Regions from separate parts of the Brevibacillus sp. HB2.2 genome, predicted to be linked through region 1. Evidence: riboswitches for the same ligand, from Rfam matches in the RefSeq annotation. Region 1 holds a riboswitch; the other holds the start of a gene.
What was found. Region 1 has a riboswitch for thiamine pyrophosphate ahead of thiS (sulfur carrier protein ThiS). Riboswitches for the same ligand answer to the same signal wherever they lie in the genome.
Positions count from the first base shown of each region.

Region 1 (3,416 bases):
GCTTCTTCTCCGATGACGGATTGGAAAAGCAGATCACCCTGGAGCTCGATTCCGTGTTCTCGCAGCATTTGGATCGCAAACAAGCTCGCTGCGAGTCCGCCTTTCATATCCGCAACTCCACGGCCGTACAAGCGCCCATCCTTGCCGTGTGTCAAAGCAAAAGGTGGATAGGTCCACCCGATGTCATCACCGACTTCAGCCACGTCGATATGCCCGTTGACAATCAAGCTGTTTGCGTAGGTTGAGGCACTCCCTGATAACCGACCGACAATATTGTCGTCTCCTGGATATACCGTCCAGCGATCTACCTCGAATCCCATCGCTTGCAGTCTGTCGGCGATTACACCTTGTGCGGCATCGCTATTTCGCGCGGGAGGACTCACAGTCGGATGAGAAACGAGCTCTGCCAATAAAGCGAACAGCTCTTCTTTGCGGCTGGCGATCGATTCTACCGCTTCTGTCAGTCGATCCACGCTACTCAATCATCCCTTCGACCGGGCTGCTCGCGGACGCGTAACGCTTTTTCGCGATACGGCCTGCCAAGAAGCCTTTGCGACCTGCTTCCACGCCGAGCTTCATCGCTTCTGCCATCAGGACAGGATTGTCAGCGAGAGCGACTGCTGTATTCAACAAGACACCATCAGCACCCAGCTCCATTGCTTTCGCGCAGTCTGCTGGCGAGCCAATTCCTGCATCTACGATAATCGGTACGTTGGCATCCTCAATGATAAAGCGGAGGTTGTTTTCGTTGACAATCCCTTGCCCGGAACCAATTGGTGAGGCACCTGGCATAACCGCATGTACGCCAACCTCTTGCAGTCGTCTGGCAAGAATGGGATCGTCATTGGTGTAGGTCAGCACGATAAAGCCTTCTTCCACCAAGATTTTCGAAGCCTCGAGCGTGCCAATCGGGTCAGGGAGAAGTGTTTTCGGGTCTCCAATAACCTCGACCTTGATCATGTCACACAGCCCAGATGCTTTAGCCAAACGGGCAATGCGCACTGCTTCTTCTGCTGTATAGGCACCTGCTGTATTTGGTAGCAGGGTGAATTTTTTCAAATCGAGTTGTTCCAAAAAGTTCGGTTCTTGCGGATTTTCCAAATTCAAGCGACGAATCGCAAAGGTCAAAATTTCTGCTTCCGACACCTCTACCGCTTTCCCTTGTGTATCCAAATCAGCGAATTTACCAGTCCCCAGAAGCAAGCGGGAGCGAAACTCGTACGGTCCAATTTTCAATGTATCCATCATGATGATCATCCTCCTCCGACAAAATGAACGATTTCTATGCGATCTCCGTCTGCAATCGGTGTTTGATCGTACGCAGAGCGATCAATGATGTCACCATTTCGCTCAACGACGACAATCTTCTCTTGCAGGGAATAAGAATCGAGCAAAGCCCGTACTGTCGTGATCTCTTCCGCCAACTCTACTTTTTTCCCATTCAGCTGAACAATCATTGATTACCTCCTTCTACTGGAAAAAAACGGCTTCTCCCGCCTGCCTGAGTCGATTCAGACAAACAGAAGAAGCCGTATACCCATCCCATCTCACCGGACGAATGGCATAAAAAAACCATCCGCCTCGGATGGTTGAGTGTCATCTTATCATACATGCGCACAAACAAGCATAGTTCCGCTCGGATGCGACACGTGATACTGATTCCAAATACCTCTTCCTCCGCTGGCATGACCCAGGTCAGGTTCAACGGTCAGTAACACACTCGTCACAATCTCAGCCAACGTTGCTTGGCCCCCGTTTGGTAGTAAAGCTATGCAATTGTCCTACATTCGAGTACTACAGTACCACTCTATTTCGTGTTTGTAAAGGCTTCCTTGTGCATCTTTTCCAGCTCAACGAGACAGCGTTCTGCCCAAGCTGCCATTTTCGAAAGCTTTTCCATTTCTCTCTCCATCGCTTGTCGGACAGATTCCTTGTAGTCGGGAATCGCTCCATTATAGCGAATAAGCCCTTGGACAGGCGTCATGAATTTTTCCATATACGACAGTGCTGGGCGCTGGTGAAACAGCGGCACATCTACTTCGTAGGAAGAATGCAAATCGCCTTGCGTCGGGAATTTGGTAACTGCCAGCACCTTAACTAGCAGCTTCGAATCGTGGATTTCCAATACTTCTGCAATATATTCACCCGTTCGCTGCGCAACGCGAACAATATCTCCCGGATTCCAGTTCATCGCGGTTTCCTCCATTTCTTGAATCGAATGCATTTATATCAGTGAGGCTTCCAGCAGTTTGCGTGCATGCAGCAATACTTCTTCCGCATTCACTACTGCCTGACCGCCACCCTGTGCCATGGCAGGATTTCCCCCACCTTTTCCATTAATAACCGGCAAGGTTTCTTTCAACACTTGATTGATGGCTACGTTGACTTCTTGCCCACGACCAAACACGACTTGCACTTTGTCTTCGGTAGTAGCAGCCAAGAGGCAAATTGCATCTGGCGCCAAAGCGGTAGCCTGCTGTGCGAACTGCTGAAGCTGTTGAATGGTTTTGTCTGTGAAGGTACACATAATGAGGCGCGACTGACCGAGTTGGCTAGCAGCAGCTAGTTGTTGATTGACTTCTACTTCCAAGAGCTGCTTATCCACTTCTGCCAATTTTGCCTTTAAGGTGTCGCGTTCTGCAAGGAGGCGTTCCGTCTGTGCGATCAGTTCGCCTTCATTGGTAGCGAGCAGCTTCGCTGTATCGCGAACCACAGCTTGCTTTTGGTTGTAGTCCCGCAAAGCTCGCCAGCCACAGATGAATTCCAGACGAATGTTCCCGCGATGTCGCTCCCAGCCCAAGATCTTGATCATCCCGACTTCGCCCGTGCGCGCAGGATGTGTTCCTCCACACGGGTTGTAATCAAAATCAGGTATCATCACGACACGAATATTTTCGGTAACAGTCGGCTGTTTTTTCAAGGGCAGCGTTGCCAATTCTTCATCATCTACAAACCGTGCAAGGATGGGGTGGTTTTCCAAAACAATCTGATTCGCGCGCTTTTCTACCTTTTCCCATACTTCTGTTGTCAACTCATCCAGTCGTACATCAATGGTGACGCGCTCTTTTCCCAAGTGAAAGGCAACAGTCTCCGCTTGCACGACTTCCAGGAAGGACGCAGATAAAATGTGTTGGCCAGCATGCTGCTGCATGTGATCGAAGCGGCGGTCCCAATCGATGTGCCCCGTTACTTCCCCTATGCTTTCGGACAAGGGAGCCTCCAGTCGATGACGAATTTCACCGTCTACCTCTTCCACATCTACCACACGAATTTCTTCCAATACACCCAGGTCGGAAGGCTGCCCGCCTCCAGTAGGGTAAAAAGCCGTTTGATTCAGTACCACGTAAGGTGTCCCATCTTGCTCGACACCTGTTTTTGTCACCTGGGCCGAAAACGTACTTGTATAGGCATCCTGA
Region 1 is NZ_JABSUV010000025.1:40,183-43,598, reverse strand. It holds gene HP401_RS30420 (acetylornithine deacetylase) at 1-482, opposite strand, end outside; gene HP401_RS30415 (thiazole synthase) at 475-1,248, opposite strand; gene thiS (sulfur carrier protein ThiS) at 1,254-1,457, opposite strand; TPP riboswitch at 1,656-1,766, opposite strand; gene kapB (kinase-associated lipoprotein KapB) at 1,808-2,191, opposite strand; gene HP401_RS30400 (alanyl-tRNA editing protein) at 2,225-3,416, opposite strand, start outside.

Region 2 (3,416 bases), on a different contig from region 1:
CTGAAGTCGCTCAGGAAAAGGTGAAATTGGAGCTGCTTCAGGTAGAGCAATTAACAAACAGTCCTTTGTCTGTAGAGATCATGATGTTCCCCCGCGAACAAAAGCAACATGATGCGATTGCAAGCGCCGTACACGGTATTTTGAAGAAGCAAGGCTTTTTGCATGTCCATATTTTCTTCATCCTGCTATCGCCTACTCTCTATTATAAGGAAGGACTTCCGTTGCAGGTCGGGATAGCGAAATAAGCAAGAAAAAAGGTCGAGATCCTCCAGAAAGGATTTCGACCTTTTTCTATTAATAATAGAGGCTTTCGGATTGTAGGCACTTGGAGCATGTTCGCGTAAGTGGAGTTTCGATATAGACGTGGCTGCAGTCTTGTTGAATGAGCCGCAATTGTTGTTTAAATTGCTCTAGCTCAGCCTCTAGTCGAATGATCTTTTCGCGTAAACGACTGGCTTCCTCCATAGGCATCCCCCTTGATTACGACTGGTACAAACGGCTTCCTTGTTCGCGGAACTCACGCGATTTTTCCTGCATCCCTGCAAGGATAGCGGGATCTTGGGCAGATCCTTGTTCATTAGCAATGTGACGAATGTCGTGCGATATTTTCATGCTACAAAATTTAGGCCCGCACATGGAACAAAAATGGGCGGATTTGGCGGCTTCTGCTGGCAACGTTTCATCGTGATATTCGCGGGCGCGCTCTGGGTCCAGGGACAAATTGAATTGATCGTTCCAGCGAAAATCAAAACGAGCTTTGGATAAGGCGTCATCTCGCTGTTTTGCCCGCGGATGTCCTTTTGCGAGATCAGCGGCATGCGCTGCGATTTTGTATGCGATTAAACCGTTGCGAACATCCTCTTTATTAGGAAGGCCGAGATGCTCCTTGGGCGTTACGTAGCAGAGCATCGCTGTTCCAAACCATCCAATCATGGCAGCGCCAATCGCTGAAGTAATGTGGTCATAGCCGGGTGCAATGTCTGTCGTGAGCGGTCCGAGTGTGTAAAAAGGGGCTTCATGGCAAATAGATAACTGTTTATCCATATTTTCGCGAATAAGATGCATAGGGACGTGACCGGGGCCTTCAATCATGACCTGTACGTCGTGTTCCCACGCAATTTTTGTGAGTTCTCCCAATGTTTCAAGCTCCGCGAACTGTGCCTCGTCATTCGCATCCGCGATAGAGCCAGGACGCAGTCCATCCCCGAGGGATACACAAATGTCATAGGCCTTCAGAATTTCACAAATTTCAGCGAAATGCGTATACAAAAAGTTTTCCTCATGATGGGCCAGGCACCATGCGGCCAAAATGGACCCGCCGCGAGAGACGATACCGGTAACACGCTTAGCCGTCATGGGGATGTAGCGCAAAAGAACGCCAGCATGAATCGTGAAGTAATCGACACCTTGTTCCGCCTGCTCAATCAAGGTGTCTCGATAAACCTCCCATGTCAAATCCTCGGCTTTCCCATTTACTTTTTCAAGTGCTTGATAAATCGGGACAGTTCCGATTGGAACGGGGCTGTTGCGGATAATCCACTCCCGCGTGGTATGTATATGTTTTCCCGTCGAGAGGTCCATAATGGTGTCGGCACCCCAACGAACAGACCAAATCATTTTTTCGACCTCTTCTTCCATCGAAGAGCTGACGGCTGACGTTCCGATGTTGGCGTTGATTTTGACATGAAAGTTGCGGCCAATGATCATCGGCTCGCTTTCCGGATGATTGACGTTAGAAGGAAGGATCGCACGTCCAGCGGCGATTTCTGCCCGTACAAATTCAGGGGAGACACCCTCGCGAATGGCAACGTATTCCATTTCCGGTGTGATGATATTTTTTCGGGCATAATGAAGCTGGGTAACATTTTTCCCTGACTTTGCCCGTTTTGGTTTGTAGTCCTCTCGAGGGAAAGTGGGGAGGGTGGCAGCCTTTTCTTCGTTTCGGATTCCGTCGTCGACTAGTTGTGGTTTGCGACCGACATACGTTTCTGCATCATTTCGCTCATCGATCCACTGATGGCGAATGGAGGGCAGTCCGGCTTGAATGTCAGGAACGTAACCCGTTGCGGTATACTCGCCACTCGTATCGTACACGCGAAGAGGAGGATTGGGTGTGGGGCCAGACAATCCTTCGGTAGGATGAAGGGAAATCTCGCGCATCGGGACACGGATGTCCGCACGACTACCTGTTTCGTATACTTTGCGACTGCCTGGAAAAGATGACACCAATGACATAAAAAAACCTCCTTGTTTTGGTTGCACGAAAGTGAGAACCGTTTAGGGAGGCGAAAGAAACTTCCGCGAAAAAGCGCCGCATAAACAATATGCGACGCCAACGCGAGAGTAGAGAAGAAACGGGTATCCTAAAAATACGCGCATCTTTTCGTGTCGTATATGACATTCCTCCGCTGGCATTACCCAGTTCAGGTTCAACGGTCGATGGCACAGTACCATCCTCTCAGCCTGGTGAATCCCAAGCTCCCGTGCTTTTTTATTTTGGATTGCAAGAATAGGATAACGGGAAGTCCATTTAAATTCAAGGGAAATTTTCCAGCAGGGAAATTGCAGGTGTGCAACACATTTTCCTCCCCCCTATTCTCGTGAATCGGACTAAAACTGTTTCTGTAGACCCACATGATTCCGATCTGTTACGATGAAGTTCGAAAAAAAGCAACTGCTTCCAGCGCTTTGATATTCATCGTTGTCGAAGCAGGATGGAGAAGTATTTTGAGGTGATGAGGTATGGATGTTTATTCGGATCTAAAACAAGGAGAACGTGGAGCGTGGGTGAGTATTTTCGCCTACATTTTCTGCTCTGTATTAAAAATAGGAGTTGCGTATGTCACTGCGTCAGAAGCTTTAATGGCCGACGGTCTTAACAACTCAACAGATGTTGTCGCATCGATTGCTGTTTTGATCGGGCTGCGTATCGCAAGGAAACCACCTGATAAAGATCACCCGTATGGCCATTTCCGGGCCGAGACGATTTCAGCACTTGTCGCATCATTTATTATGCTATTTGTTGGAGTTCAGGTCATTACGAATGCTGTACCATCCTTGTTTGATCCTAAACATTCGGCTCCTGACCTGTTGGCAGGGTGGACAGCACTTGCGACTGCGGTCATTATGCTTTTCGTCTATCGCTACAATAAAAAGCTCGCTATCAAAACAAACAGCCAAGCACTAGATGCAGCGGCCGCTGACAACCGTTCAGACGCATTCGTCAGTATCGGGACGTTTATCGGGGTGGCTGGCGCACAGTTTCAATTGCATTGGCTCGATCCGTTAGCTGCTTTTGTTGTTGGTCTCATCATTTTGAAGACTGCGTGGGACATTTTCAGGGAAGCAACCCACCGTTTAACAGATGGGTTTGACGAGAGCGAGCTTGCGGACCTGCGGGCTACGATTTCCTCGAT
Region 2 is NZ_JABSUV010000009.1:122,448-125,863, forward strand. It holds gene HP401_RS08805 (DUF1904 family protein) at 1-245, shown strand, start outside; gene HP401_RS08810 (hypothetical protein) at 295-465, opposite strand; gene thiC (phosphomethylpyrimidine synthase ThiC) at 481-2,235, opposite strand; TPP riboswitch at 2,383-2,495, opposite strand; gene HP401_RS08820 (cation diffusion facilitator family transporter) at 2,743-3,416, shown strand, end outside.
Region 2: linked by a shared signal. The riboswitch ahead of thiC (phosphomethylpyrimidine synthase ThiC) and the one ahead of thiS (sulfur carrier protein ThiS) in region 1 are both predicted to bind thiamine pyrophosphate.